4 regions of the Neomicrococcus lactis genome follow, and region 4 is predicted to be linked to each of the others. Evidence: riboswitches for the same ligand, from Rfam matches in the RefSeq annotation. Region 4 holds a riboswitch; each other region holds the start of a gene.
What was found. A riboswitch is a leader RNA that binds a small molecule or an ion and turns the genes downstream of it on or off. The one in region 4 is predicted to bind S-adenosylmethionine.

Region 1 (7,530 bases), 310 kb from region 4:
GGAGGGCCGGAATTTTTTTGAGGACGACGGCGGTGCTCGAGTGAGTGCCCGGCTTGCGGTATGTGCCCCCGACTTGCTCGTTCAAATTTGCTCGTTAAATGGCGGATGGCCGGCACACACTCCGGCCATCCAGTTCCCATTTCTTGCCCGTCACCAAGGGCACTATTAACGTTACGAGGCGTTTTCCTGCTCGGCGATAGCCATTCGTCTAGACTTCAACGATTTGGGGCTTTGGGGCTTAGATTTCCACGCCACGGATGGGAACGGTGACCTCGAGGCGCCAGGTTGTCGCCGTCTGGATGACGTCCAACTTTCCGCCTAGGCTCGAGGTGCGGTCGCTGATGCTTCCCAAACCTAGGCCAGCATTTGCGTTCTTGGCGTTCGACGATCCGTTGCCATTGGTTGCTGGGGCCTTCTGGTTCTGGATCCGGAGGATCACGTTGCCCTCAACGGTGTCCACGCAAATGGAGCAGTCGCTCGACGGGGTGGCGTGTTTCAGGATGTTCGTGGTGGCTTCTTTGAGGATGCGGTGCATCGCCACCTGAATGCGACGGGGGAGCTCGTCAATGTCGCCATTGATGTTCTCCGTGACGCTGAAGCCGATGGACTCCAACTGCCGTGACGCTTGATCGATGCTTCGACGAAGGGTCAGCGTCGATGCGCCGGCGGCAGCTCCACCCTCTTCGGCGGACAGGCTCTTGTCTGAGAGGTGTGCTTCTTCGGAGGACTTTAGAACGTTCAGCAGCAGGCGCAGGTCCTGGAGGGTGTTGCGGGCCGACTGGCCAATGACTTCCAGAGACTCGGATGCGAGCTTGGGGTTCTTCGCAAAGGATGCCGCTTGAGCTTGCATGGCGATGATCGTGATGTCGTGGGCCACGATGTCATGGAGGTCTCTCGCGATTGAAAGACGCTCGGCTGCGCTTGCTTCTAGCTGCAGAGTGCGCATCTCTTCGATCTCGGCAATATGCCGCGCTTGAGCTCGCCAACTACGGCGAATAAGGGTGCCGATCAGTGCGCCAACGCCCAAAAGCGGAATGCTGAAGTACAGAATCGGTCGGTCGTTGGGCCACATGAACCACAGTGAAACGGACCAGAGAATCCACGCTGCGACGAAGGCCGCAATGAAGACCCGGTTTGCCGTTGCCACCACGACGGCAAAGATCAATGGGGTCACGATGATCGCGTAGCCGTATTCGTGAACTGGTAGTGACAAGGCCAGGCCGGCGATAGAAATGACGCCAGCGATGGTCGATCGAATCCACAGGAAGCCCGTCGCCGCCAAGTAAATCAAAGCAACGTTGGCTACGTTTGCTGCTCGGTTTCGAACATCGGCGTTTTGCTCGATGAAAAGAGAGAGCACGTCAGTCGCCGCGTAGGCCATAACAATGATCGACACAATTGCGAGCGTGAACTTATCAGCTTTTCGCGCGCCGAAAAGGCCCGAAATCCATATCGAAAAGATCCCGGGTTTCTGAGGAGTGCTGCTGGCGCTGTTCACAGGTACGACTCTACGTAAATCCGCCATCTGACGCGGGATCAAATGCGTGGACTTACGCAGAGTCGTAATTCCAGCCTCGAATGGCATTCTGGCGAAGGTGTGTGCGTCACCGGATTGCAGCCGAGGTCAGCAAGTGAATGAGAAGTCTTGAGGTTTAGCGTGGGCACCATGCGCCGTAGGTGCGGCAGAACCAAGCGCCCAAATCGGACGAGAATCCGGTTGTAGTAACTACATCAGAGGAAGTAGGCGCAGTCGCGGCGCTTGCTGAAACAGGCATTGCGAAGGCGGAAAGAGCGATGATGGCAACGGCGGTGAAGCGGGAAATGGTTTTCATACCTTCCATTGTCCCAAGTGTTCCCGAGCCTGCGGTTAGCCATTCGTCTAAACTTCTGGCCGATGTTCATGGCTACAATGACGCCATGCCTGACTCTCACTCTGCAGACGCCCCTATTCGAGTCCTTATTGCTGATGACGAGTCACTGATGCGGCAAGCTTTTCGCACCATTATTGACACCGCTGACGGTTTTGAATGCGTGGGCGAGGTGCGCAATGGCGCGCAAGCGCTCCACCACGTTGAGATGCTGAATCCTGACGTGGTCCTCATGGATTTGCAGATGCCAGAGATGGACGGCGTCGAGGCCACGGGTCGAATCGTGGAGAAATACCCCGACGTGAAGATTCTCGCCGTCACCGCATTCTCTTCCGAAGAATATTTGATTCCCGCGTTGCGAGCGGGCGCTGCCGGCTACCTGGTCAAGGACACCACGCCCGAATCGATGCTCTCCGCCATTCGCTCTGTCTACGCAGGCGAGTCTGTTTTGTCTCCAGCTGTAAGCCGCAAGCTCGTGGATAAGGTCATGTCGCAGCCGGCGCACGGCGGCGTGAGCACTCCGCGCCCTGAGCTCGGCGAGCGCGAACTCGAAGTGGTCCAGTACCTGGCAAATGGCCTCAATAACGCGGAAATCGCGGCGCGATTGGGCTATTCCGAGGCTTCCGTCAAGCTCTACCTCAGCCGCGCGATGGCCAAGCTCAACGTCCGCGACCGCGTCCAGACACTCATTGTCGCCATGCAATGGGGTTTGGTTACGCCGAATCTTGACCGCAATTAATTAGGACGACGCCAATTCAGTTCTGCGATAAGAACTTGCGTTAGTTGCGAAATATTTCAACGTAGGGCGTCTCTGTTTTGCGCAATCGAACAATCTGCGATTAGATAGATCCACAACAACACACCATCAAGAGCGACCGAGAGACCTGGCTCAGTGACGTCGCAGCAACCACCTCTTTGAGGCCGGTGCTACCGCCAGGACCGATGGAGACTTCACCATTTCGCCTCGGTCCAACTTCGGGAGATTCTCCCGAGCGTAGGGCTATGTCGTGTTTCAGCGCGGCCGAAATCGGTGCGTATTCCTCGGCTACACCGAGAGGATCAGCAGTGCGACTTAAGACTTTTGCATTCAAGACTTCCGCGGCGCTCGCCGTATTGGGACTGTCCTTGACTGCTTGCAGCAGCAATAGCAGCGCCACCAAGGCGGTCGGTGGGACCAGCGATAGCAGTACCCCGGTTTCTGGAGGAACTTTCACCTACGCGGAAGTCACTCCCATCAAGAACTGGCAGACGCAGGCTGCGCGATTCTATGAAAAGGCGAACGTTCTCAACAGCGTTCTCGACCGACTGACGTATTACGACACGGAGAAGGGCGAGATCGTTGGCTGGATTGCCTCGAAGTTTGAGAGCAACGATGCAAAGACTGAGTACACCTTCACTATTCGTGATGGCGTGACCTTTTCGAATGGAACACCGCTAGACGCCGCTGCTGTCAAAGCGAACTTGGATGCGCTTGGTTTGGGCATCGAGTCTGCACAGATCCAGCCCAACGTGGACTTCTCGGCATACAAGTCGTCTGAAGTTGTTGGCAAGAATCAGGTTCGCGTGACCCTCAAGCGATCTGACGCGAACTTCCTCCGGGCAACCACATCCGTGGCCGCTGGCCTGGTTTCTCCTGAGACGTTGAAGCTCGATAACGCTGGTCAATCAGCCATTTCTAAGATCGTGGGCTCAGGACCATTCGTCTTCAAGTCGGAAAAGGCTGATGAGGAAGTAGTCTTCGCCAAGCGGGCCGACTACAAGTGGGCTCCTGCCACTGCGAAGAATCAAGGCGCTGCCTACATCGATGAATTGGTCATCAAGTACTTGCCTGAAGTCGCGCACCGCGCTGGTGCGGCACAGTCCGGCCAAGTCGATTTGGTTCGTGGTCTTCAGCCAATTGATGAGCAGACCCTCAAAGCTGGCGGCGGGACGGTTTATGCCGCCTCCGGTGTTGACTTGACTGCCAATATGGCTGCTGCCCGTATCGGTTCAGGAAAGCTTGCAGACGAAAAGGTACGTCACGCTCTTCAATCGGGAATTGATCGTCAAGCTATCAAGGACACCGTGCTCTCGGATTCCTACGAAATCGCCGGCTCGATCGTGAATCACAAGGCGGAAGGTTACGTAGACCTCTCGGCAGATCTCGCATATGACCCAGAAAAGTCCAAGAAGCTTCTTGACGAAGCTGGATGGAAGGTCGGCGCAGACGGGATTCGGGAAAAGGACGGGGAGAAGCTGGAAGTCACCGTTTCTTCGTCGAATAACTCTGTAGTGATCAAGCCTGCTTTCGAACTGATCGAGCAGCAGTGGCGTGCAATCGGAGTGAAATTGGTGAATCGCGCCGGCGACAACACCTTCCTGACCAACGCACTCGTGGATTCGAAGATTGAGTTCTTTGGAACTCGTCAATTCGCATACGGCGGACTTGGACCCGTTTTCGGACCAGCCAACAACACGCAAACGCTCAACGCTGATGAGGAACTGAACTCCTTGTTCGTCAAGGAGCAGGCTGCAACAACCGAAGAAGAGCATCTCAAGCTCGTAGGCGATGAGCAGCGAGCCCTGGTTTCGGAGAAGGCTCTGACGCTTCCACTCTGGGACGAAGTCCAGGTATACGGAGCTAATGAGAAGGCCCATGTTGAGTTCACTTCGGGAACCGCTCCGATTTTCCAAAGTGCATGGAAGTCTAAGGACTAAGTCGTCGTGTCTCTCTATATCGCTAAGCGAGTTGCCCAAGCAGTACTTGTCGTTTTGCTCGCCTACACCGCCGTCTTCTTGGCGGTGCAGGCGTTGCCAAACGATCCAGTCACTATCTTCTTGTCAACGGATGCATCCGCGGATCCAGCGACGATCGCGCAGATGAAGTCGCACTACGGCTACGACCAGCCAATTCTTGTGCAGTACTTCAGTCAGCTCGGAGGCATTCTTGCTGGCGACCTAGGGTACTCCCTGTCTTCAGGTGCTCCGGTCGCGAGCCGAATCGCCGAGGTCATTGGATCCACGCTGACACTTGCCTCAAGCGCATTTGTCTTCGCAGTTGCCCTTGCCTTGGTTATTGTCACGGTGGGCACGCTCTCTAAAGCCTTCTGGATCAAGAAGCTTTTCGTGAACTTGCCGCCGTTGATGGTGTCCATCCCGGTCTTCTGGTTGGGGCTCGTGCTGCTGCAAGTACTCGCCGTTCAGTTGGATGTGATGTCCCTCTTCCCAGATGGATCATTCTTGTCTCTGGCTGTCCCCATTTTCGTCTTGGCAGTGCACCTCAGCGCTCCCATCGCACAAGTTCTGTTCAAGAGCATTCAGACCATCGAGCAGCAGCCATTTGTGGATGTACTTCGAGCAAAGGGCGCAAGCGACGCGTGGATCTACTTCCGTCATTTGCTCAAGAATGCAGCACCATCTGCACTATCAATCGCCGGCATCACTATCGGAACACTGCTGGCTGGATCGGTCATCACCGAAACGGTCTTTGCACGCGCCGGCCTAGGCCAACTGATTCTCAACGCGGTGACTGTTCAGGACATTCCGTTGATTCAGGGCCTAGTGATCCTCACAGCAATCGCCTTTACAGGTGTCAACCTCCTGGTTGATCTCATCCATCCAAAACTCGACCCGCGCATCATTAGTGCTGACTCGCACTCCGCTCGCGCGCTCGCTGCATAACAAGGAGGAACTGGTGAGTGTTTTAGTCGAAACTCTTGCTGTCGACGAACAGCGGTCAGATCTCATCCCTGCAGCAAAGGAGCCAGAGCAGCAACAACGGCGAAAGTCGGGCTGGTCGTTCCTCGCGCAATGGTGGATCTTGTTGCCACTTGGAGTCTTGGTTCTCTGGGCGATTGCTCCGGGATTGCTGACATCGCAGGATCCCATTGATGGGGTGCCTCTGGACAAATTCCAGGCCCCAAGTTCTGAGCACCTTTTCGGAACAGATCATCTGGGTCGAGATGTGTTCACGCGCGTGGTCTACGGAACGTCGCAGACGTTACTGACGGCTGGAATAGCTGCCGTCGTTGGCTGTGTGGTGGGGGTTGTGCTGGGTCTGGCTGCATCGACGCTTGGTCGATTCGCCGACTCAGCGGCCATGCGAATCATCGACGTGATCTTGTCTGTTCCCGGATTTCTCGTTTCTTTGATCATCGTGACTGCCACGGAACCCGGGCCGGTGTCTCTCGGCATCGGTGTGGGAATCGCGTCGATCGCCGTCTTCGCGCGATTGGTGAGGACCGAAGTTCTTAGAGTGCGTTCGCATGACTTCGTCAATGCAGCGCTCATGAGCGGCGGATCCTACTTCTCTGTGTTGCGCACGCACATCCTGCCTCACGTTATTGGACCGGTGTTGGCGCTTCTGCCAGTCGATCTGGGTGCTGCGATCTTGGCAATCTCAGGTTTGGGGTTCCTTGGTTTCGGATCACCGCCTCCAACGCCTGAGTGGGGACTCTTGATAGCAGAGGGCCGGCAGTACATCGCCGTGGCCTGGTGGCTCACGACTCTTCCTGGATTGGTCATCGTGGCGACGGTAATCCTTCTGGCTGCCCTTGGTCGCAGCATCAACAAGACTTTCCGTTTCTAAGAACCCGAGGAATATTGAAGATGTCTACTCAAGATATAAATATTGCGGGCGCTCTGAAGATTCGCGAACTTTCCGTCCAGTACGCGCAGGGGTACAAGGCGCTTAAGGACGTCACGCTAGAGATTCCAGACGGGCAGATCGTTGCCATTGTCGGTGAGTCTGGATCGGGCAAGTCGACTCTCGCTAAGTCCTTGATTGGACTGCTGCCGCGGGACGCAACGGTTGAGGGGCGAATCGAGATCAGGTCCGAGAACGTACTCGAGTACACGCCGAGCCAGTGGCGGACGCTGCGCGGTGTTGGCGTTGGCCTGGTTCCGCAAGACCCAGGAGCATCACTGGATCCAGTAAGAACTATCGGTTCTCAAATCATTGAGGTGTTTAAGCTTCACCCAGCTCGCGCCGGTGCACGGTCGTCGTGGAAGCAAAATGCCATTGATCTACTGGAAAGTGTGGGCATTGACCGGGCTGAGTATCGGCTCTCCCAATATCCGCATGAGCTCTCTGGTGGACTCAAGCAGCGAGTTCTCATCGCAATTGCCTTTCCCCTAAATCCCAAGTTGCTCATTGCGGACGAGCCCACCAGCGCACTCGACGTTACCGTTCAACGCAAGGTGCTGGAAGTGTTCGTGAAGCTGGCGCGTGAACGTGGCACCACGGTCCTCTTCGTTACCCATGACATTGCTGTGGCAACCGATATAGCCGACAGAGTTCTTGTCATGAATAGCGGCTCCATCTTGGAAGATCGTGCGGTTCGCGAACTAGTAACCCAAAGCGTAAATCCGTACACGAAGGCACTTATTGCACACTCCACGATTGAACCAGATCAGAAGGATTCCAGCGGTTTGTCTGAGACGGCACTGGAAGTAAAGAACCTCGTGAAGACCTTTGGTGACGGGAAGAGTGCTCACGTAGCCGTCAACAACGTCTCCTTCTCCGTCCCGAAAGGCACCACTTTCTCGCTGGTGGGGGAGTCGGGATCCGGTAAGTCGACCACGGCAAAGATCATGCTGTCGTTGATCTCGCCGGATTCCGGTCAGGTGATTGTTAATGGCCTAGACGTCACGAACGCCAAGGGCAATCAGCGTCGCGGCCTGT
Region 2 (7,530 bases), 320 kb from region 4:
GTCAGCGATCCAGGTCTCTCAGCCGCTCGGGATGGTTGCTTTCCTGATCTTAAGCGGTGCGAGTGGTCTGGGCCGAATCGGGGAGTCGATTTGTTGCGCTGGCCTTGAGGTTTGCGCGTTGCCCTTTTGAGGGCGGCCCTTTGTCTCTTGAGTTTTAGGCGTCGACGCTTACCGGACCCGGAATGTAAACGATCTCCGCGTTTTCAACGCTCGGGTGGCGTTCGCCCGTGAGCGCGTCCATGGTCAAGCGAATGAGTGTTCCATGGCTGACGATTACTACGCGCTGACCCGGGAAGTCTTCGCAGATCTGACGGACGGCTGCGGCGCCGCGCTCGCCCACGCTCTGGGAAGGTTCCACGTTTGGCAGGAGGCCTTTTTCGTAAGCCTTTTTCTCGTAGTCATCGAGGTCTTCGAAAGCGATGTGTGCCGGCGGGTGCATGGCATCTTGAACTTCAGGGCTCTGCGTGACGCGGCACTGTCCTTCAAGATCGCCGTAGGAGCGTTCTTTGAGCTCGGCATAGGTCTTGATGTGGTGATCGCAGCCGAGTTCTTCGGCCAGAATCTTTGCCGTCTCGAGAGCGCGCTTCATGGGTGAGGAGACGATGACATCCCAAGGGCCGGCCTTCTTCAGGAGCTGCGCGGTGTCATGCGCTTGAAGTCGCCCGTGGTCATTGAGCGGAACATCCGTGCCGCCTTGCAGGAGGCCTTCGGCGTTCCAGTCAGTCTGGCCGTGACGCACGAATGCTAGCCCCGACGCTTCCTGAACGTCCTCGTTCTGAACTGCTTGGTCTTGAGCCGCCTCGTATTGATCCACGTGTGCCTGATCCATGTGAAGAGCTTAGTCCTGAAGTGAAGTGATCATGATGATTCGACGTTGAGGTATAAAGACTTCTCGATTCGCATGCGTTGCCAGACTTGCAGAATCGTCGGTCAACAGGCAACGAATATGCAAGTTTGGCAACGATTGCGTTTGGTGACTCGAGTGGCAACTACAACCGAATCTCCTGAATCAGCGAGGTGTCTGACGGTTAGTCGCCGAATCGGCGGACGCCTGAGCTCCGGGGTACGCCTGCATTGGAAAGAATTCGGGCCAGTCGCTCTGGGTTCATGAGGTCTGCCCACGTCCAACGGCAGACTCTATGGCCCAATGAACGGATTCCATCTTCGCGCAGCTTTTCTTCGTAGACCACTCGGCTCGGCTCCTTGCCTGACACCTGCATGGACTTGGTGTATTTGTGAGCTCCATCGAATTCGCCGACAACTCGCACGTTCGGCCAAAAATAGTCAGGCCTGACAAAGCGACCGCTAGGAAGTTGCATCGGTACTTGAAGTTGGGGTGCTTCAAAACCCAGCTTGTGGATGAGAGCATGGCTCAGCGATTCGCCGACGGACTCGTTGGCGAGAGTCGCAAAGGCGATTGCCTCTTCGAAAGCTCTCCGCCTGCAGGGGATCGGTTGACCCTGGGCAAGCATGATTAAGAATTCTTTAGTCCAGCGCACAGTCCCGTCAGCTCGTGCGCTTATTTGGCGTCCGCAGGCTTCGTATATTTCGCTCCGCAAAGTCGTTCCGGAACGAAGGAGATGCTCAATGATGACTACACGTGATTCGAAAGGGAAACTATGGATGCAACGAATGAGGGCTTGACTAAGAGTTTCAGTGGCAACCCTGTATGACCAATCCTCTAAGGAAAGCTCAGTGCTCCTTGAACCTGACAAGAGCTGGCCACGAATTCTTGGAGGCTGTGGCAGCACGGCAACCTCTTGGCGGCCAGAGTTCTGCGCTGCATAGCGCACTCTCGCGTCAGGAAGGTTGCCGTAACACCCAATTGGCGTTCGAACTCGGACGCTACCGAGAGTCTTCACTCCGACAAATATTTGCGGAGACTCGAGGACGCCGGGTTTAACCAAGGGGATTTCATAGAGGCCGAGCGTTGTGGCGCCAACAAAGGTGTGAGGACGAGCCGCCAGCGCCACAGCGCCAACGCATGCTTGAAGCCGGTCTTGGGCCTTCAGGGACAACCACTGCTCGGTCGGCATATAGATGGAAGGATTGAGCCGGACGATGTCGCCGGCCCGAAAGTTTCGAGATAGGCGGGAGTATTCCCCGTCGATGGATCGGTCTTTTCGTGCGGTGATGTACCGGAATTCACTGAATCTCATGCTTTGATGCTCGCGCCACCTGAAGTGAGCAGGACCCTTTCAAGGGCAAACTGTGAGCTCGCGAGCGATTCAAGAGCAAATCACATGGGTGTGTGTGAGGGTGACGCGTGAGCATACGTTCGTGGACTTGCGGATTCGTCGCTTGTGGACCAACGAATCCGCAAGGATGGCGACGATGCGGGACTGGGACCATGACCGGACGCCCGAGACCGGACGGCCGCAGGACGGGAGGCAAGCGCGACGATGGCGAAGCGTTAGGCCCCCACGCGCTCGCGGCAGATCTCGTTGATCTCCGGGATGCACGGCTCGTTCTGCAGCGAGGTGGTGTCGCCGAGTGGAGACCCTTCAAACAGCTGGGTCAACAGGCGGCGCATGATTTTGCCGGAACGGGTCTTCGGCACGTCCGGCACAAACACGATGTCGCGCGGCTTCGCGATGGGCCCAATCTCGTGGGACACGTGAGCCAGCAAGGAGGCCACCACCTCGGGTGATGCCGTTCCAATCAACGACTTGTCGTGTGGCACCACGAACGCGGTCGCGGCATGCCCGGTCTTCGCATCGAAGGTCGGGCACACGCCAGCTTCCACCACGGCAGGGTGGGAGACGAGCGCGGATTCGATCTCGATGGTGGAGAGGCGGTGTCCGGAGATGTTGATGACGTCATCCAAGCGGCCAAGAATCCAGATATCGCCGTCGTCGTCAAAGCGTGCGCCGTCGCCAGCCAAGAACCAGCCCTGCTCGGCGTACTTCTCCCAATAAGACGTGTAGTAGCGGCGCGGATTTCCCCACACCGTGCGCGCCATCGCGGGACCCGTCTTGGTGACCACAATGTGGCCTTGCACGTTCGCTGGGACGGTAGCTGCGTCGTCGTCCACGATGTCCACGGCCAATCCGGGGAGTGCGCGCGAACCACAGCCGGGCTTGAATTTCGTGTCCGTAGGGCGCGGCGACAAAACGGTAGAACCGGTTTCCGATTGCCACCACGTGTCCACCATTGGCACGCCGGCTGGGGTATCGCGGCCAACATTCTTGCGCAGCCAGGTCCATGCCTCGGGATTTACGGCCTCGCCGACGGTGCCGCAGAGGCGGATCGTGGAGAGGTCATACTCGGAGGGGATGCCGTCTGGGAACCAGCCCATGAGCGAGCGCACCAGCGTGGGCGCCGTGTAATAGGTAGTGACGCCGTAGCGCTCAATGACCTCGAAGTGACGGCCGGGGTGCGGCGCATTCGGCACGCCTTCGTAGATCACTTGGGTCACGCCGTTGGAAAGCGGACCGTAAATTTCGTAGGTGTGCGCCGTAACCCACGCGAGGTCTGCGGTGCACCAATGCACGTCCTCCTCGCTGGCTCCGAAGAGGAAGCGGTGGGACCAGCTGGCTTGAGTGAGGTAGCCGCCGGTGGTGTGGACCAGGCCCTTCGGCTGCCCGGTGGTGCCGGAGGTGTACATGATGAAGAGGGGATTTTCGGCGTCGAAAGCGGGTGCCTCGTGGGTTGTTGACTGCCGTACGACGACGTCGTCCCACCAAACATCCCGGCCTTCAGTCCAGGGGATCTCGTCTCCCGTGCGCTTAATAACGAGGACGTGCTCAATGTTGTTCTCGCCCGAGACGGCTTCGTCAGCGTTCGACTTCACGGCCACCGTCTTGCCGCGGCGGAACTGTCCGTCTGTGGTCACAAGGAGCTTGGCTCCCGTATCTTCCACACGGAAGCGCAGCGCCTCGGCGGAGAAGCCGCCGAAGACCAGCGAATGGATCGCGCCGATGCGTGCGCAGGCCAGCGTGATGACGACAGTTTCCACGAGCACCGGCAGGTAAATGACCACGCGGTCACCGTGCTTGATGCCGAGTTCTTCCAGCGCGTTGGCTGCCTGAGCGACTTCCTCCGCGAGATCCTTGTAGGTCACCGCGCGGCGGTCGCCGGGTTCTCCCTCGAAGTACAAAGCGACCTTGTCGCCCTTACCCGCAGCAACGTGGCGGTCGGCGCAGTTCACGGCAGCGTTGAGCTTGCCGTCCTCGTACCAGCGAATGTCCGGCCCACGCTCGTTCGTGGGATCTACCGGGGTAGCCGAGTGAATCTTCGTGAACGGAACGGCCCACTCGAGCTCGCGAGCAGCGTCCGCCCAAAACTCAAGCCGCGCTTCCTCAGAGGGGAAATCCTCGGTGAGCTGCGCCGTCGTAATTGAAGGTGAAAAAGACAAAATTAATCCTTCCATCGGCCCTGGCGGTAGCACCAACTCTTGCGAGGGTTGCTGCGGCGTCGCGGAGCCAGGTCTCTCAGCCGCTCTTGATGGGTACCGTTCTACTCAACGCCACGAGGCGGGGCAGAAGCAAAATGGGTTACGTGGTGTGGCGGGATTTTGCCTCTATCTCAGGCAATGTTGGGCGGATAGTCTGGCAGTGCCCATCAATTGATGACCTCACTGAAGCTTGGGAGTACCGGATATGGCACGTACCTACATCATTACTGGCGCAGGATCTGGCATTGGAAAGAAGACCGCGGAGATTCTGCGCGAACGCGGCGAGACGGTGGTCGGCGTAGACCTTCGCGGAACCGACGTTGAAGGCGACCTCGGCACACCGGAAGGTCGCCAGAAAGCAGTTCAAGATTCGCTCGCCGCGGCCGGCGGAAAAGTTGATGCCGTGATTGCCTGCGCGGGAATTTCTCATCCGATTCCCGCGACGGCCGCCATCAATTACTTCGGCATGACCGAATTTCTCGAGGGACTGCGTCCGGTGTTGGCTGAATCTGATGCTCCGCGTGCGGCACTGGTCTCTTCGATGTCTTCGCTGCAGCCTCAGTTCACCCCGCTCACCGAAGCGTTGCTGAGCAATGACGAAGCCAAAGCCCTCGAAATTGCCGCACAGCTCGCGGAGGATCCGCGCGGTGGCAGCATGATTTACTCATCATCCAAGCGAGCTATTTCCCGGTGGGTTCGCGCGCAATCCGTCACACCGGAATGGGCCGGTGTGGGAATTCCGCTCAACGCTGTGGGGCCGGGAATCGTGACTACGCCGATGACCGCCGATCTGTTGAGCAACGAGCAGGGCGTCAAAATGGTTGATTCCGTGGTGCCGATGCCGCTGAATTACCACCAGCCGCCAGAGTCGATTGCCAACCTGCTGATCTGGCTGACCTCCGTGGAAAACACGCACTGTGCCGGCCAGACCATCTATTGCGATGGCGGCGCGGACGTAGTGCTGCGCGGCGAAGACGCGTGGAGCTGGGCGGACGAGCGCGTGTTGGAGTACTTCTCGAAGCTCGGTTGAGTGTTCCGCTATGCAGCGGTGGGCACTTAGATAGTTAGGCCCACCGCTGGACGGCTTTGCGCTCCACGAGTCCCAACAGCGCGTCCGTGATCTTTCCTATCACCGCGAGCAAAACGATGGCCAGCAAGAGCCGGTCCGTGCGGCCGTTGTTTTGGGAATCCGTGAGCAAGAAGCCCAGACCCATGGATGATGCAATGAGCTCGGCCGCGACCAAGAACAACCAGGCTTGAGCCAGTGCCAAGCGCAGTCCGGAGAAAACGGACGGCACCACGGCCGGGAGCTGGATGGTGGTCAACAACTTGACGCCCTTGAGGCCAAACGCGCGGCCGGCCTCCACGAGGTTCTTGTCCACGTGCTTCAACGCCGAGTACACCGTGGTGAACACGGGGAAGAAAGCACCGATGGCAATCAGGGTGACCTTGGAGTTCTCACCGATCTTGAGCCAGAGGATGAGCAGCGGAACCCATGCGAGCGATGGCACGGCGCGGAAAGCGCCGATGGTCGCCGAAAGTAGGGCGTCCGCGATGTTGGACAGGCCCAGCAGGGAGCCGAACAGCAGACCCAAGAACCCGCCAATGGCGAAGCCCAAGAACACGCGCTGCGTAGAAATCGCGATGTGACCCCACAGCTCGCCGCGGCGGGCCAGATCAATTCCGGCTTCCAAGACGGACCATGGCGACGGCAGCTGGACGGGCGAAAAGACGCCTAGCGCCGTCGTAAAGTGCCACAGCACCAGGATGGCCAGCGGCACAATGGCACCGAGAGCAATACGCTTGCCTACGAGTCCGCTACCGGACCGCAGCGCCGTGGCCGTCGAGTTGTCTGCGCTCGCAGCCGTTGCTACCGAGCTGTCGGGGCCGAGATTGACGCTCATGCGTTGACCTTGGAAGTGTCAGCCTTCTTGGCGAAGGAATCATCAAAGAGGGACGCAAGGGCGGTGTCCACAGTGCCCTGATCCTTCACGTCGCCGGACTGGACGAAGATCGGTCCAACCTTCTCGAGAACAGCGCGCTGCTTCTCGCCCGGGGTGGAATCCACATCGAGGTTGCTGCGCTCGGAGATGACCTTCTTGGCCACGGCCGCATCGAGACCGGCGACCTTCGCGAGAATCTCTTCCGTCTCTTCGACGTTCTTGAGTGCCCAGGCACGTGCGTATTCGTAAGCGTTCACTACTGCCTGCGCGATTTCCGGCTTCTCCTTCAAGAAGGACTCGGTGGCGTTCAAGAAGCCGTAGGTGTTGAAGTCCACGTTGCGGAAGATGAGCTTCGCGCCGGCCTGCTCGGCTCCGGCCATGATGGGATCGAGGCCGCTCCATGCGTCCACGGATCCGTTTTCGAGAGCGGCGCGGCCGTCAGCGTGCTGCAGGTTCTGCACCGTGACGTCCGATGCCTTGAGGCCGTTCGCCTCGAGAGCCTGGAGCAAGAAGAAGTATGGGTCCGTACCCTTCGTGGCGGCCACGTTCTTGCCCTTGAGATCAGCGACAGAAGCGATCGTGGAATCCTTCGCGACTACCAGCGCGGCCCATTCTGGCTGCGAGTACAAGAGGATGTTCTTGATGGGCGAGCCGTTCGAGCGGGCCAAGAGTGCGGCGGATCCGGCGGTGGATCCTACGTCGATGGCGCCGGCGCGCAAGGCTTCGTTGGCCTTGTTCGATCCCGCGGACTGCACCCAATTCACGGTGTAACCCTGATCCTTGAGCGTCGCCTCGAGCCAGCCCTTCTCCTTCAACACGAGGGAGAGCGGGTTGTATGTTGCGAAGTCGATGTTCAGGACTTTGCCGGCGGCATTAGCGGACGACGACGCAGCTTGCGAACCAGCGGACTGGCCACTTCCGCCTTCGCCTGCGCAAGCAGAAAGGAAGGTTGCGGCAGCGAGTGCGCTCAGTCCCAGGACGGAGCGGCGAGTGGTGACTGCGGAGAAGGATTTAGCGGTGAAAGACATGATGGTGCTCCTCAAGAAATGTGGTTGAAAGTAGTTATTGAAGACAAGGTTGTTGAAGCTGTGTGGTGGCGAGGCGGCGTCGTTATAGAACGACGTGCCGTTTTGATCGCCTGAACGTGTGACCGTTTGACCGTTTGAGAGCCGGGCTTAGTGACGGTGTGCG
Region 3 (7,530 bases), 200 kb from region 4:
AGTGATGCCTTCATTCTCCAAGAGTTCCGCCAACGTGGCGTCGCCCTCGTCAGTGGCACCCGCGGGGGTGGCGTGCGCGGCTGAATAGCCGTCGTCGTACTGGCCTTTGTGAAAATGAAGGACGGGCACGTGAAGTGCGGCCAGCGCTTCCGCTAAGGGAGTAACGAGCGCAGCGCCGGGCGTGCCCGCGACGCAGTGGACGGGCCACGTGCTGAAATGCTCGCCGGGGTCAATGTGCCAGTCTTGGCTGGTTGCGATCAGCGCGTACTCATCCGGGTGCAGCCGCAGAAAATCAACGATTCCAGCGGCCACCCGGTTGCCGCCAGCAACGCCCAACGCGCCGCCCTCGACGAAGTCATTTTGGACATCAACAATCACTAGTGCCTTGGTGGTCTTCATGACGCCATCCTGCCACCTCTCAGCTTGAGAGTCAGGAGACGTGATAGTAAAGAGTTATGGCAACAGTAGATTTCCGCGGCACGCCCGCAAACACCATTGGCGACCTCCCATCCGTTGGACAGGAAGCGCCCTCTTTCGCGCTGACCGGAGCCGACCTCGGCACCATCACCTCTGAAGACCTCCGCGGCAAGCGCGTAGTGCTCAACATCTTCCCGTCGGTCGACACCGGCGTTTGCGCCGCCTCGGTGCGCAAGTTCAACGAGGTCGCCGCTGGCCTCGAGAACACCACCGTGGTCACTGTGTCCGAAGACCTTCCGTTTGCTTTGGGCCGCTTCTGCGGTGCCGAGGGCATCGAGAACGTCGTAGCGACTTCCTCGTTCCGCTCTTCGTTCGGTGAAGACTTTGGTGTGACCCTCGTTGACTCCGCGATGGAAGGCCTCTTGTCCCGCTCCGTCGTAGTGCTCGACGAAGACGGCAAGGTCATCCACAGCGAATTGGTTCCGCAGATTTCCTCTGAACCTGATTACGACGCCGCTCTCGCAGCTCTGAACTAAGCCCTGCGTTGCGCTTGACTCACCCCATGCAGCCACGTTCTTCGATCATGGATGTGTGGGGTTTGTCGTCTTCTACTGGAGCTTCTGCTGGATTTATTCGGCGTGTTCTCTGGTTTGAAATCTTCATAGTCCTGGCGTTGTCCCTGGGAAAGTCCGGCATTTATGCTCTGGTGAATCTCTTGGATAAGGCAACGCGGGCGCCGCTGGGATCGCAGACCACGTCGCTGAATAACTCGCTGAATTCGCGCGAGTATTTTGATCTGACGTATCAGCTGCTGGACATCTTCTTCACACTGGCGCCGGTGGCTCTGGTGCTGTTCTTGTTGTATGTGTCTTTGCGAGTGTCGCCATTCAAGTTATTGGGCTTCGACTTTGCCCGCATTGGCCGCGATGCCCTGTGGGGGTTCTTGCTGTTTCTGGCCATGGGGCTGGGGACCCTGGCCGTGTATGCAGCCGGGCGTGCACTTGGACTGACCACCACGATTGTGCCCTCGGCTCTGGACTCCTATTGGTGGACCGTGCCGGTGCTGCTGCTGTCCGCGCTTCGGCACGGCATTTTGGAAGAAGTTGTGGTGGTGGGCTGGTTCTTTGACCGGCTTCACCGATTGTCTTTCAGCCCGATGTGGGTGGTGCTGATTAGTGCTGTGGTCCGCGGGTCCTACCACCTGTATCAAGGCGTGGGTCCGTTCATCGGCAACTTCGCGATGGGCCTGATCTTCGGTGCGTTCTATCTGAAGTACCGCCGAGTCATGCCGCTCGTCTATGCTCACTTCTTGCTTGACGCCGTTGGTTTCGTGGGGTTTGCGCTGCTCGGGCCGATGATCGGAATCGGATCCTAGCTTTCGGATTCTCTGGAATTCGCTGCGTCGACGCACACACTTTAACGTCAACCTAGGCCACGTGAGGCCTCGCCGAACTTCAGCAACGGTCACTTTGACGTCGATTTAGGCCAAGCGAGTCCTTGCTGACACGCAGTCACAGGCCCTTTGACGTCAATTTCAGCCAAGTGCATCCACGATTCCCCGCCATTACGGCGACATTGACGTCAAAATGCACCAGGTTGCGGGGAGATTCATCTCAGTCACCCCTCATTGACGTCGATCGAGTCCTGCAAATTCGCCTTCATTTGGTACTTATCGACGTCAAAGTTTGGGGGAGCGTCCAACCGGCAGGTTTCGTCAGCTTTGGGGCCGTATCAGCAACCTGGATCTGTGGATAACTCAGGCTTGCCACAATTAGTCAGCAAAGATCGAGGTGTGAGCCAAAGACTTCAATTGCCAGCGCAGCTACAAGCTGGCCCGTTTTTCAGCACAGACTTGCCTGAAATTGGAATGTCCAGACGGCAACTGCGATCCAAATCCATCAAGCGCGCAAAGATGAATGGACTGTATTTTGCGGCGGAAACAAAGTTCGATGAGATGGATGTTCTGCGAGCGGTCTGTAGGAAGTACCCGCGGGCCTGGGTGAGTTATTACTCTGCAGCGCGAGTTCATGGGCTCTGGATCCCGAGGGAGTTGCCGCAAGACCAAATACACGTGTCTGTCGAGTATCCGCATTCACGTATCCGCCGTGCCGGTCTTGTGTCTCATGAGTCCCGAGTCAGTCGCAATCTCATTGACCTTGGGCCTCTGCGGATAACCAGCCCGGCCAGAACTGTGATGGACTTAGCTTGTTTCCTATCAACTGATGACCTGACAGCGCTCATTGACCAACTCATCCGCCTGCCGCGACTCGCTTTTGAAGGTATTGAGCGTCCACTCATGACGCTGGCTGAGTGGAACTCGGAACTTGACACTTTTCACGGAACTGGAAAGAAGAAGCTGGTTGTCGCTACGAAGCAGGCGCGCATCGGTTCGGACTCACGTGCCGAGTCATTGCTTCGATTGGAGATTATTCGCTCAGGGCTGCCGGAACCTGAGCTCCAGCTGACCTTTGGTCACATTGGGATACCTGGTTTCAGCGCGGACATGGGCTACAAGAAGCTCCGAATTGCCGTTCACTATGACGGCCGAGATCACCGCAACGCTGCACAACACCATGGTGATAACAGTCGGGACTACTACTTGGAAAAGGCGGGATGGCGAAACCTTCGGTGCAGCGCCGTGGATTTCAACGAGGGCTTCAAAACCTTCTGCCAACGACTGCGACTGGTTATTGAAGAACGTCGGACCGAATTGATGGTAGCGGCCTAAGGTCAAATGCAGCCATTGAGCGTGGCGCCCTAAATCCACCTGCACCCAATGAGCGTGGCACCCAAAATCCACCTGCACACATTGAAGGCACATCGCTCGCCTGCTTGATTCATTCGTCTAAGACGACACCTGGTTATCTATTCGTTAGTGCTCGAGCCCTACCCAAAAAGCTTTGACGTCATTTTGGTCCACGTGGAACTAAAAATTGACGTCGATTGGTGCCAGCAAACATTCATGGAGCTGGCAGCAATCGACGTCAAAGTGAAACGAAGAAGGCGGCATTGATCAGAGCGCGCGTTTCGTGAACCGTTTGTCCGGACCTCGGGAAGCGGAACACGAAAGCGGCCGAACGCTAGAAACTAGATTGTGACTTTGCCCTTGGGGGTCTCAAATTCGACGGACAAGATGCCTGGAGCGCCGGACGGTGCAACAAAGTCCATGGAGACGTCTTCAACAACGTCATCAGCTGGTGAATCGAGCCAATCGCGAACGCGAGCGGCCGAGCCTGCAATGGTGATGCGGTCAATGCTGCCAGTCGGCTCAAGTGCCTGGGAAGGGTGCAGATCCTCCATGTTGTCGTCCCAACGCAAGAGGTAAGGAACCTGCGGATCGGCGATGACATCGTTGATGCCAATCTGGCGCCACAAGAGTTCGCGGCCATCAGGGAAACGACGGTTTCCTGGAACGGATCCACGTCCAAGACGCTCCTCGAAGGGTGCCAGATCTTCGGCGTAAACAGCCCAGCTCATCCAGCCGCCGCCCATTTCGGAGCGGGCTCGAACGGCTTGACCGAAAGGTGCCTTGAGTGAGGAAGGATGATCCAGAACCTCAACGACTTCAAGGTATTGGCGGTTTTTGAGCGGGAAAATCACGTTGCGCGTACCAAAGCGTGGGTGAACACCGCCCTTGACGAATTCGAGACCCAAAGCCTCAGAAATCCGGTTCGCTGTTTTCTCTAGTCCGTCTGGTCCACATGCGTAGGAAACGTGATCAAGCCTCATTGCTCCATCTTGGCACTTTGGCAATTCAGGTTCGAATTAGGGTGTCCTAAGTTACATTCGATGCTCTATTTATGTAGGGGAGTCCTCAATCTTGTAGCCGTGGGTGTAGGAAGGCTGGCTGTCCGCAACTAGTGCCTAGCCCGGAATGCGCAGTAGTGCATCACTTCAGGAAGGCGCACCAGGTCGTCACCTCAGGAAGAAGCCCCATCAGAGATCAGGAAGCGCAGGGTCTCAACGTCGAAACGTTGACAAGTATGAAGCCAAGAAGATGCTGGCTTGAAAAGACCGACCACACCAGAGAAAATGAACTAGGTCATGAGTGCCAGCAGATAGCCCCGGCTTGCTGGCCGGCAACCCTCCAACCGCGGTGGGGTGCCCCGGGTGAAGACCAGGTCCTGTACGAAGTGTGCAGGGCAAGCGCGGTGTTGCCTTTATTTGGCGCACCCTCAAAATATTGAGGAGATGAACATGTCCCAGCAATGGAACTTCGAAACGCTTCAGATTCACGCAGGTCAGACGCCAGATCCCAGCACGGGTGCACGGGCACTTCCTATCTACTTGACCACGTCGTTCGAATTCCCAAGCGCCTCCACAGCTGCAGCACGTTTCGCTCTGCAGGACCTCGGACCGATCTACACGCGCATCGGCAACCCCACTCAGGACGTTGTTGAGCAACGCATTGCCGCACTTGAAGGCGGTGTCGGCGCACTTCTTCTGTCTTCCGGTCAGGCCGCAACGACTTACTCGATCTTGAACTTGGCCGAAGTTGGCGACCACATTGTTGCCAGCCCATCGCTCTACGGCGGAACCCAGAACCTATTCAAGCACTCCCTCAAGAAGCTCGGCATCGAGGTCAGCTTCGTTGAGAACCCAGATGACATTGAGTCCTGGAAGGCCGCGGTCAAGCCAAACACCAAAGCATTCTTCGCAGAATCCGTGTCCAACCCACGCCAGGACGTCCTGGACATTCGCAAGGTCGCGGACGTCGCCCATGAGGCGGGCGTCCCGCTGATCGTGGACAACACTCTGGCCACCCCATACTTGATCCGCCCGATTACGCACGGCGCAGACATCGTGGTGCACAGTGCCACCAAGTACCTCGGTGGCCATGGCACGGTCATCGGCGGCGTCATTGTCGACTCCGGTAACTTCGATTTCGCCAAGGATCCAGAGAAGTTCCCTGGCTTCAACACCCCGGATGAGTCATACAATGGTCTGACGTTCGCGAAGGACCTTGGCGTCAACGGCATCCTCGGCGCGAACCTTGCCTACATCCTGAAGGCCCGCGTCCAGTTGCTTCGCGACCTCGGCTCCTCGATCAGCCCATTCAACGCCTTCCTCATCGAGCAGGGTCTGGAAACGCTGAGCCTCCGCATGGAGCGCCACGTCGCCAACGCCCAGAGGGTTGCAGAATTCCTCGAAGGCCACGATCAGGTCGAGAGCGTCCAGTTCGTGGGCCTCAAGTCCAGCCCTTGGTACGAACTTGGCCAGCACTACGCGCCACACGGTTCCGGCGCCATCGTTGCCTTCAATATCAAGGGTGGCAAGGACGCAGGCCAGCTCTTCGTCGACTCTCTCGAGCTTCACTCGCACGTTGCCAACCTCGGTGACGTCCGCTCGCTCGTGGTTCACCCAGCATCCACCACGCACGCCCAGCTCACTGAAGCTGAGCAATTGAAAGCCGGCGTCACGCCAGGTCTGGTGCGTCTCGCGGTGGGCATCGAGAACATCACGGACATCATCAACGACCTCAAGCAGGGCTTCCAGAAGGTTCTTGCGGGACGCGATCAGGGCATCGACGCCGAGCCGGTCGCTGCAGGGGAGCGCGCGTGACCTTGACTGTCCGAGAGCTAGATTCGCAGCAGCGTCCCGTCCCTGACGGTCACGTGCAATTCGCTGACGTTGGCGAGTATACGTTCGAGACCGGCGGATACCTCCCGAGCGTCACGCTGGCCTTCGAAACTTGGGGCACGTTGAATCAAGACGCCTCAAACGCGGTGCTGCTACTACACGCCCTGACCGGAGACACGCACGTCGCGAAGGGTGAGTCCAACGAGCCTGGCTGGTGGGATCAGCTCGTTGGTCCTGGCGGAATCGTGGACACCAACAAGTACTTTGTGGTGGCCCCGAACATGATCGGCTCTTGCTACGGCTCCACCGGCCCGGCGTCGATCGCGCCGGATGGTCGCCCGTGGGGTAGCCGTTTCCCATTCACGACCATTCGCGATTCTGTGAACCTCGAACTGCGTCTCGCCGACGATCTTGGCATCAAAAAATTCCATGCCGTGGTCGGCGGTTCAATGGGCGGCGCTCGAGCACTTGAGTGGGCCGTCACGGCACCTGAGCGGGTAGCGCACTGCGTCGTCGTAGCGGCCTGCGCGCAATCCTCAGCCGAGCAAATTGCGTTCGCGCAAGCTCAGACCGCGGCGATTCGTTTGGACCCGAATTACCGTTCCGGAGATTATTACGACGCCGCCAGCTCACCTGCCGCAGGCCTCGGCATTGCCCGGAGAATTGCGCACGTGACGTACCGTTCGGAGCCTGAGCTGGAGACGCGGTTCAGCCGCGCGAACCAGGGTGAAGAGAATCCATTTGGCGGAGCGTCCATCTCGCACCAGCGCGGTCGTTATGCAGTGGAAAGCTACCTTGATCACCAAGCAGACAAGCTCGTAGACCGGTTCGACGCGAACTCTTACGTGGTGCTGACCGAGGCTCTCATGAGCCACGATGTTGGCCGTTCGCGTGGGGGAGTAGACGCTGCACTCGCAAGCGCGGCGGACGTGAAGTTCTTGGTGGCCGCGGTGAATTCGGACCGCTTGTACTGGCCGGCGCAGTCGGAAGAGATCGTCAAACGAGTAGATCAAGGTGACGGCGTCTATACGATTGACTCGCCGATCGGGCATGATGGGTTTTTGACCGATATTCACCAACTCGGGCCGGTGCTGAATGAACACGTTTTTACGGCGCGCGGGGATCAGGAACGCAGCTAGCTCAACACACACGGCTAGCGGTTCACACACACTGATTCATCGCGCGCGATGGAGTGCGCTTGGGGTCGCACTCGCCATCGCCCTCAGCGGGTGTTCCACCGACTCTAGTGCTGTACGCATTGGACCGGGCTCGGCGGGTGGATCTCAAGTGGGGTCGTCAGTGGGAGCCACGTCTGGCGCTTCGGTCTCGGCTGGTTCAACCTCAGCCGATTCAACCTCCGCCGGTTCAACCTCAGCCGATTCAACCTCCGCCGGTTCATCTGCGAGCACTTCAACCACGGATACGTCGAGTGCGGGCGCGAGAGCGTCAAGCTCAGATACCGCGACGAATGAGTCGCGCTCCATTGTGGTGACCCATGGAGGTGCGGTGCTGACGACGGTTCAGTTGAAACCA
Region 4 (7,530 bases):
GCGCGGCAAGGCATTCGATACGGATACTGGCTGGCGCATCGACTACCACATGGCCACTCCCACATGGGCGGCAAAGGCAACGAACGCTGTAGTAGACCGCGCGCCTAGTTGGGACACCCGATGGTCCGATCACGCTCCGCTCGTGATCGATTACCAACTCTAAAAAGGATTTTGAACCTCATGGCAGATGTAACGCCAAAGAACATCACCCTGCCCGGCGTCAGCGCCTCTGACCGCATGCGCGTGCTTTCTGGCATGCAGCCCTCGGCCGAGTCTTTGCACTTGGGCAACTACTTGGGCGCCCTCGTGAACTGGGTACGAGAGCAGGACGAATACGACGCGTTCTTCTTCATCCCAGATATGCACGCCATCACGGTGCCGCAGGATCCGGCGGAGCTGCGCGAACGCACCCGCAAGACAGCGGCCCAGTACATCGCGGGCGGCATTGATCCTGAGAAGTCCACGCTGTTTGTGCAATCCCATGTTCCTGAACACGCGCAGCTCGCGTGGGTCATGATGTGCCTGACCGGTTTTGGTGAAGCCAGCCGCATGACGCAGTTCAAGGACAAGTCTGCCAAGCAGGGTGCCGACAATGCGGGCGTTGGCCTCTTCACGTACCCGATGCTCATGGCCGCCGACATCTTGCTGTACCAGCCCAAGGGTGTTCCCGTGGGCGACGATCAGCGTCAGCACGTGGAGCTTGCTCGAGACTTGGCGCAGCGCTTCAACTCGCGCTTCGGCGAGACCTTTGTGGTTCCGGAAGCGTTCATCCAGAAGGGTGGCGCGCGCATCTATGACCTGCAGGACCCAACCTCGAAGATGTCCAAGTCCGCGGCCTCGCCGAACGGCTTGATCAATATCCTCGATGACCCGAAGGTGATCGCGAAGCGCATCAAGTCCGCCGTGACAGACGATGACACCGTGGTGGCGCACGACCGCGCCAAAAAGCCTGGCGTCACCAACTTGTTGGAGATCCTCTCCGCCGTCACGAACACGCCTGTGGATACCTTGGTGGCGTCCTACGAAGGCAAGATGTACGGACACCTCAAGGTGGATGTTGCCGAATCCGTGGTGGCTGCCGTGACTCCGATCCGTGAGCGTACTGAGCAGCTCTTGGCCGATCCTGCTGAGTTGGATCGCTTGCTGGCGCGCGGCGCTGAAAAGGCTCGCGAGGTATCCCAGCCGGTTCTTGAAGCTGTCTACGAGCGCGTGGGCTTCTTGCCGCCTTTCAAGGGCTAATTTTGGATCTAGCCTGAGCTTGTTCTCGTGTGAACTGGTCTAAAGCCGAAGGCGCCGACTCGCTTGACCACTTAGTGTGGTTGCGAGCCGGCGCCTTCAGTGATTTCAGCCTGTGGTGGCTACTGGCTTAGGTGTAGAGCGAGAGCGCTGGGACGTCGCGATTGAGGTAGTACGCGCCAACTTCGATCTTCTTGTAGTCCACGGGGTCGTGGAGCGTGTGGGTGCGGACGTTGCGCCAGAACAAGTCCAGGCCAACGCTGCTCTTGGTAGAGCTCGCGCCCGTCACTTCGTAGATGCGGTGAGATACCTCGAGGCCGATCTCCGTCGAGACCACCTTGAGCTCGGCGATTTCGTTCGCGTAAGCCCAACGCTCTTCGGAGGTGAGGGCACCTTGGCGAGCTGCGACGTCGTCGAATTTGCGGTTAATCTTTTCCGCAAGAGCGGCAACGGCGGCAGTGCGCGCCTTCAATTCGCCGATAGCGCGCTGGAAGATCTTGTCCTCAGCGTAGGTGTCCACGCCGGAGAGGAACCATGAATTCTTGCGCTCCACGAGGATCTGACGGCCGCGTTCAAGGGCACCTTCCGCGGATCCGAGGTAGAAGTTGGAGAACGCCAACTGGATGCCCGGGGTCAAGAGAGTGGAGATCGGCTCTTCCGTCACTTCACCCAGAACGTCCACGGGATTCACGCGCACGTTGGTGTTCTTGACGCTGCCGGAACCGGTGAGGCGCTGACCCAGGTTGTCCCAGTCATCGAGGAGCTCGACGCCTTCGCGAGTGGTCTCCAAGACGAATGCGATGATCTTGCCTTCGTTGATGCCATCGACGACGAGAGCATTGAAGACAATGACATCTCCAACACCGGAACCCGTGGAGAAGTGCTTGAGGCCATTGAGCCGGTAACCGTCGCCATCAGCCGTGAGGGTGAGCGTGGGGTCTACAGGGTTGACCGAATCGCCCCAGAGCCAATTTCCGTTGACCGTGGCCTGCCACCATGCGGGCTGGCTTGGCGGCAAAGCATAGAACGCGATTCCACTCTGATTGATGTAGTGGTAGGCGAGAAGCTGGCCGATGGAGCCGTCCACGCTGGAAATGATGCGAATAGCCTGGAAGGCGGTTTCCCAGTGGCCGCCACCTCCGCCGAACTCGGTGGGCGCGAGCAGGTTGAGGAGACCAGAATCCTTCAAGAGCTGGACTTCGCGGCGTGGCTGCTGGTTAGCGCGATCTCGCTCAATAGCGTCAACGCGGAGCTGATCAGCGACATTACGTGCGATAGCTTCCCAGTAGGACAGCTCGTCTGGGGTGGCGTTGCCCGTGTAGGGAACGCGGGGCGAAGTCTGAAGAGTTTCGACTGACATGATTTTCTCCTTCGTTGTTGAGTAACAGAAGGAACCCCGAGAACGGCGGGTAGAGACAGCCGAAGCATGAAACATAGCCAGCGCTCGAGTTTCCATCGATTCTGGCGTTAGCACTATGACCGGGCAGTCAATTTGCTGCGGCGTCAACGAGCCAGATCTCTCAGCCGCTCTGGATGGTGTTCCATTATGAAATCAGTCATGTGATCTGGATTGCTACTTTTGTGACGCCGACGACGTAATAGGAGATGTTTCGTCGCAATGCTTGCGTGGGGGAGCGGCGGCTGTGTAGGGAACCCTTAAACGCAAAGCGCGCCACTCCCGAAGGCATGGCGCGCCCTGATGATGCGATGTGATTTTGAGGCTAGAACTGGCGAGCCAGGATAGCCTGTTTGACTTCCGAGATGGCCTTTGTGACCTGGATGCCACGTGGGCAAGCCTCGGAGCAGTTAAAGGTGGTGCGGCAACGCCACACGCCTTCCTTGTCGTTGAGGATTTCGAGACGCATGTCGCCGGCTTCGTCGCGGGAGTCGAAGATGAAGCGGTGGGCGTTCACGATCGCTGCCGGGCCGAAGTACTGACCATCGGTCCAGAACACTGGGCACGAAGACGTGCACGCAGCGCAGAGGATGCACTTGGTGGTGTCATCGAAGCGCTCGCGATCCTCAGGGGACTGGTAGCGCTCCTTGGAAGGCTCGTGTCCCTTGGTGATCAAGAACGGCATGATCTCGCGGTAGGACTGGAAGAAAGGTTCCATATCCACGATGAGGTCCTTCTCCACCGGAAGGCCCTTGATGGGCTCAACGGTGATGGGCTTGGAGGTGTCCAAGTCCTTGAGGAGGGTCTTGCACGCAAGGCGGTTGCGGCCGTTGATGCGCATGGCGTCAGAGCCACACACACCGTGAGCGCAAGAGCGGCGGAAGGACAACGAGCCGTCGATCTCCCACTTCACCTTGTGAAGAGCATCAAGCACGCGGTCCGTGCCGTACATCGTGAGCGTGTATTCGTCCCACTTTGCTTCTTCGGAGAACTCTGGATCGTAGCGACGCACCTTCAAGGTGATGTCGAACGATGGGATCTCTCCGCTGCCGCCGTCAGTCTTGAGGTCAATCTTGGATGCTGGTTCTACGGTGCTCATTAGTACTTACGCTCCATCGGCTCGTAACGGGTGAAGACCACAGGCTTCGTTTCAACGCGCATACCCTTGACGCCTTCGGTCTCTGCAGACTCGTCCTTGTACATCATGGTGTGCTTCATGAAGCGCTCGTCGTTGCGGTCCGGGAAGTCTTCACGGTAGTGACCACCGCGGGACTCTTCACGGTGCAATGCAGACACCGTCATGACTTCAGCCAAGTCGAGCAAGAAGCCCAGCTCAACGGCCTCGAGGAGGTCCAGATTGAAGCGCTTGCCCTTGTCCTGAATCGAGATGTTCTTGTAGCGCTGGCGCAAAGACTCGATGTCAGCCAAGGCCTGAGCAATGGACTCGCCGGTGCGGAACACCTGCATGTTGAGGTCCATGCTGTCCTGAAGTTCCTTACGGAGAACAGCGATCTTCTCGGTGCCGTTGCCCGTGCGGATGGACTCAAGAAGAGCGACGGTGTCGTTCTCAGAGTTCTCAGGTAGCTCAACGAACTCGGCGTTGCGAGCGTACTCAGCGGCAGAGATGCCGGAGCGCTTGCCAAACACGTTGATGTCGAGGAGAGAGTTGGTGCCCAAACGGTTGGAACCGTGAACGGACACACAAGCAACCTCACCAGCGGCGTAGAGGCCAGGAATGACGGTGTCATTGTCCTGGAGAACTTCGCCCTTGATGTTGGTTGGGATACCGCCCATGACGTAGTGCGCCGTTGGGAACACTGGAACTGGCTCGGTGTAAGGCTCAACGCCCAAGTACGTGCGAGCGAATTCGGTGATGTCCGGGAGCTTGGCATCGATGTGAGCAGGCTCAAGGTGGGTGAGGTCCAAGAGGACGTAGTCCTTGTTCGGGCCAGCACCGCGGCCTTCGCGAACCTCATTAGCCATAGAGCGGGCAACGATGTCACGAGGAGCCAAGTCCTTGATGGTTGGAGCGTAACGCTCCATGAAGCGCTCACCGTCAGCGTTACGGAGGATGCCACCTTCGCCACGAGCTGCTTCGGAAAGCAAGATGCCCAAGCCGGCGAGGCCAGTCGGGTGGAACTGCACGAATTCCATGTCCTCGAGTGGGATACCGCGGCGGAACGCGATGCCCATACCGTCACCCGTCAAGGTGTGAGCGTTAGAGGTGGTCTTGAAGACCTTGCCAGCGCCACCGGTTGCGAAGACAACCGACTTGGCCTGGAAGACGTGAAGTTCGCCGGAAGCGAGGTCGTAGGAGACAACGCCTGCAACGCGCTTCTGCTTGTACGGCGTGCCGTCTTCGCGAGTTGCGTCTTCTTCAACGATGAGGAGGTCAAGTACGTAGTACTCGTTGTAGAACTCAACGTTGTGCTTGACGCAGTTTTGGTACAAGGTCTGAAGAATCATGTGACCGGTACGGTCTGCTGCGTAGCAAGCACGGCGAACAGGTGCCTTGCCGTGGTCACGGGTGTGGCCACCGAAGCGACGCTGGTCGATCTTGCCTTCCGGCGTACGGTTGAACGGCAAGCCCATCTTCTCGAGGTCAAGCACAGCATCGATGGCTTCTTTAGCCATAACTTCTGCTGCATCCTGGTCTACGAGGTAGTCGCCACCCTTGATGGTGTCAAAGGTGTGCCATTCCCAGTTGTCCTCTTCCACGTTGGCGAGGGCTGCACACATGCCGCCCTGTGCTGCACCGGTGTGGGAGCGGGTGGGGTAAAGCTTGGTCAGAACGGCGGTCTTTGCGCGCTGTCCGGACTCAATAGCTGCGCGCATGCCAGCGCCACCGGCGCCGACGATGACAACGTCAAACTTATGTATCTGCATTCTCGATGCTCTTTCTTGTCTCAGATTCTGTGCCGCGAGCGTTGCTGGGCGTCGAGCCAAGAAGAGTGGCGACGCGGAGCAACGGAATCATCTAGCTAGCGGTTTACTTGCAGACTTCCAGGGCGGAACCCGGGATGCATGGATCAAACGTGAAGATCACTAGCGTGCCCAGAACCACGATGACAGCGGTTGCGATGTAGAGGACAAGCTTGAGCCAGAAGCGCGTGCCATCCTTTTCGGCGTAATCGTTGATGATGGTGCGCAAGCCGTTGGTGCCGTGCAACATGGCCAGCCACAACATAGCGAGATCCCAGAACTGCCACACTGGGTCAGCCCACTTGCCGGCAACGAAGCCGAAGTTAATGCCGTGCACGCCTTCGTCAACAAGAAGGTTCGTGAAGAGGTGTCCAAAGATAAGGACAACCAGAACCACGCCGGAGAGACGCATGAAGAGCCATGCAATCATCTCGAAGCGGCCACGTCCCGTGGTAGCGCGGTTGTACTTGGCGTCAATGCGTCCCGTGCGGGGAGCTACAAATTCAGTGGTGCTCATGACCTATTAACCTCCAAATGCGAGGGAGAGGTGACGGATCGCAAATCCGATGAAGGCTACGGCCCAGATAATGAGGACCCCCCACAGCATTTGCTTGTGGTACTTCGGTCCCTGTTTCCAGAAGTCCACCAAGATCAAACGGAGACCATTGAATGCGTGGAACATGATCGCGGCAACGAGGCCGAGCTCTCCAAGCGCCATCAATGGGTTTTTGTAGGTCGCGATGACTGCGTCGTAAGCGCCGGGCGAAACGCGAACAAGTGACGTGTCCAATACGTGTACCAAAAGGAAAAAGAAAATAACGACACCAGTAATGCGGTGTCCGACCCAGGACCACATGCCTTCACGGCCGCGGTAGAGGGTGCCCGAAGATGCCTTCGACACTGAAATAACCTCCATGCCTCGCAGTGGCGTTCGTGGTTGTCCAACGAGTTTTGGCGCCGGTGCGTGAGCCTTGCTCGTTTGATCCTAACCCCTGAGCGCCAGCTGAGTCCCCAGGGTAGGCGGTGCGTGTGAAGATGTTCACAACCACTCGAGTTTAACCCTTAACAACTCACGGTTTTTCGAAAATTACGCAAGTGAGACATGTCCTATTTCTATTCACAAGCATCGCGACTTCCCGATTAATTCCATAACGTTGGGCTAATCTTTTCCTCATGACTGATGCGGTTTTGCAGCGCTTCTATTGCGTGATCCCAGCCGGTGGCACCGGTACCCGTTTGTGGCCATTGTCCCGAGCGAGTGCTCCGAAGTTTCTTCACGACCTCACGGGCTCCGGATCCACACTGATTCGTGCCACGTATGACCGCCTTGCCGAACTGGCTGACCACCGCGTCATGGTGGTGACGGGCAACGCGCACCGCGATGCCGTACTGGAACAACTTCCTGAGTTGGATGACAACTGCTTGGTTCTCGAAAGCGAGCCTAAAGACTCCGGCGCCGCTATCGGTCTCGCCGCTGCGATCCTGTACCACCGCGATCCAGAATCGATCATGGGTTCCTTCGCTGCGGACCAAGTCATTGGCCCCGTGCAGGTCTTCCAAGACACCGTGAAGGAAGCAGTTCACGCGGCAGCCACAGGAAAGATCGTCACGATTGGCATCACGCCAACTTACCCATCCACGGGTTTCGGTTACATCCGCCAAGGCGAAGAACTCGGTATCGGGAATGCTCCGCACGCTAAGAACGTCGCAGAGTTCGTGGAAAAGCCCAGCGAGGACGTGGCGAAGAAGTACGTCGAAAGCGGCGAATACCTGTGGAACGCCGGTATGTTCGTGGCTCCCACCAAGCTCATGCTGGAGCACCTCGAGCAAAACGAGCCAGAGCTTTACGCAGGCCTCATCGAAATTGCAGAAGCCTGGGATACCCCGCAGCGCGACGAAACCACCGCGCGTATCTGGCCCACCCTCAAGAAAATTGCCATTGACTACGCGGTAGCCGAGCCTGCAGCGGCAGCCGG

Region 1: another riboswitch for S-adenosylmethionine. It lies ahead of BKA12_RS08450 (ABC transporter substrate-binding protein); the one in region 4 lies ahead of BKA12_RS07110 (acyl-CoA dehydrogenase family protein).
Region 2: another riboswitch for S-adenosylmethionine. It lies ahead of acs (acetate--CoA ligase); the one in region 4 lies ahead of BKA12_RS07110 (acyl-CoA dehydrogenase family protein).
Region 3: another riboswitch for S-adenosylmethionine. It lies ahead of BKA12_RS06215 (bifunctional o-acetylhomoserine/o-acetylserine sulfhydrylase); the one in region 4 lies ahead of BKA12_RS07110 (acyl-CoA dehydrogenase family protein).

The regions. Positions count from the first base shown of each region.
Region 1 covers NZ_JACHBL010000001.1:1,866,027-1,873,556, reverse strand. The annotation lists gene BKA12_RS12645 (histidine kinase) at 239-1,396, opposite strand; gene BKA12_RS08460 (hypothetical protein) at 1,653-1,832, opposite strand; gene BKA12_RS08455 (response regulator) at 1,918-2,607, shown strand; SAM riboswitch class I at 2,728-2,817, shown strand; gene BKA12_RS08450 (ABC transporter substrate-binding protein) at 2,934-4,565, shown strand; gene BKA12_RS12640 (ABC transporter permease subunit) at 4,572-5,528, shown strand; gene BKA12_RS08440 (ABC transporter permease) at 5,542-6,435, shown strand; gene BKA12_RS08435 (ABC transporter ATP-binding protein) at 6,456-7,530, shown strand, end outside.
Region 2 covers NZ_JACHBL010000001.1:1,877,611-1,885,140, reverse strand. The annotation lists gene BKA12_RS08510 (histidine phosphatase family protein) at 155-829, opposite strand; gene BKA12_RS08505 (hypothetical protein) at 1,029-1,472, opposite strand; gene acs (acetate--CoA ligase) at 2,414-4,372, opposite strand; SAM riboswitch class I at 4,366-4,453, opposite strand; gene BKA12_RS08495 (SDR family oxidoreductase) at 4,602-5,426, shown strand; gene BKA12_RS08490 (ABC transporter permease) at 5,461-6,300, opposite strand; gene BKA12_RS08485 (aliphatic sulfonate ABC transporter substrate-binding protein) at 6,297-7,367, opposite strand; gene BKA12_RS08480 (ABC transporter ATP-binding protein) at 7,515-7,530, opposite strand, start outside.
Region 3 covers NZ_JACHBL010000001.1:1,356,445-1,363,974, reverse strand. The annotation lists gene BKA12_RS06240 (isochorismatase family protein) at 1-399, opposite strand, end outside; gene tpx (thiol peroxidase) at 456-953, shown strand; gene BKA12_RS06230 (CPBP family intramembrane glutamic endopeptidase) at 1,001-1,792, shown strand; gene BKA12_RS06225 (hypothetical protein) at 2,165-3,145, shown strand; gene BKA12_RS06220 (VOC family protein) at 3,505-4,146, opposite strand; SAM riboswitch class IV at 4,458-4,572, shown strand; gene BKA12_RS06215 (bifunctional o-acetylhomoserine/o-acetylserine sulfhydrylase) at 4,609-5,979, shown strand; gene metX (homoserine O-acetyltransferase MetX) at 5,976-7,136, shown strand; gene BKA12_RS06205 (hypothetical protein) at 7,281-7,481, opposite strand; gene BKA12_RS06200 (hypothetical protein) at 7,504-7,530, shown strand, end outside.
Region 4 covers NZ_JACHBL010000001.1:1,560,962-1,568,491, reverse strand. The annotation lists gene BKA12_RS07120 (exodeoxyribonuclease III) at 1-163, shown strand, start outside; gene trpS (tryptophan--tRNA ligase) at 181-1,239, shown strand; gene BKA12_RS07110 (acyl-CoA dehydrogenase family protein) at 1,367-2,596, opposite strand; SAM riboswitch class I at 2,686-2,776, opposite strand; gene BKA12_RS07105 (succinate dehydrogenase iron-sulfur subunit) at 2,958-3,731, opposite strand; gene sdhA (succinate dehydrogenase flavoprotein subunit) at 3,731-5,518, opposite strand; gene BKA12_RS07095 (succinate dehydrogenase hydrophobic membrane anchor subunit) at 5,622-6,071, opposite strand; gene sdhC (succinate dehydrogenase, cytochrome b556 subunit) at 6,078-6,470, opposite strand; gene BKA12_RS07085 (mannose-1-phosphate guanylyltransferase) at 6,728-7,530, shown strand, end outside.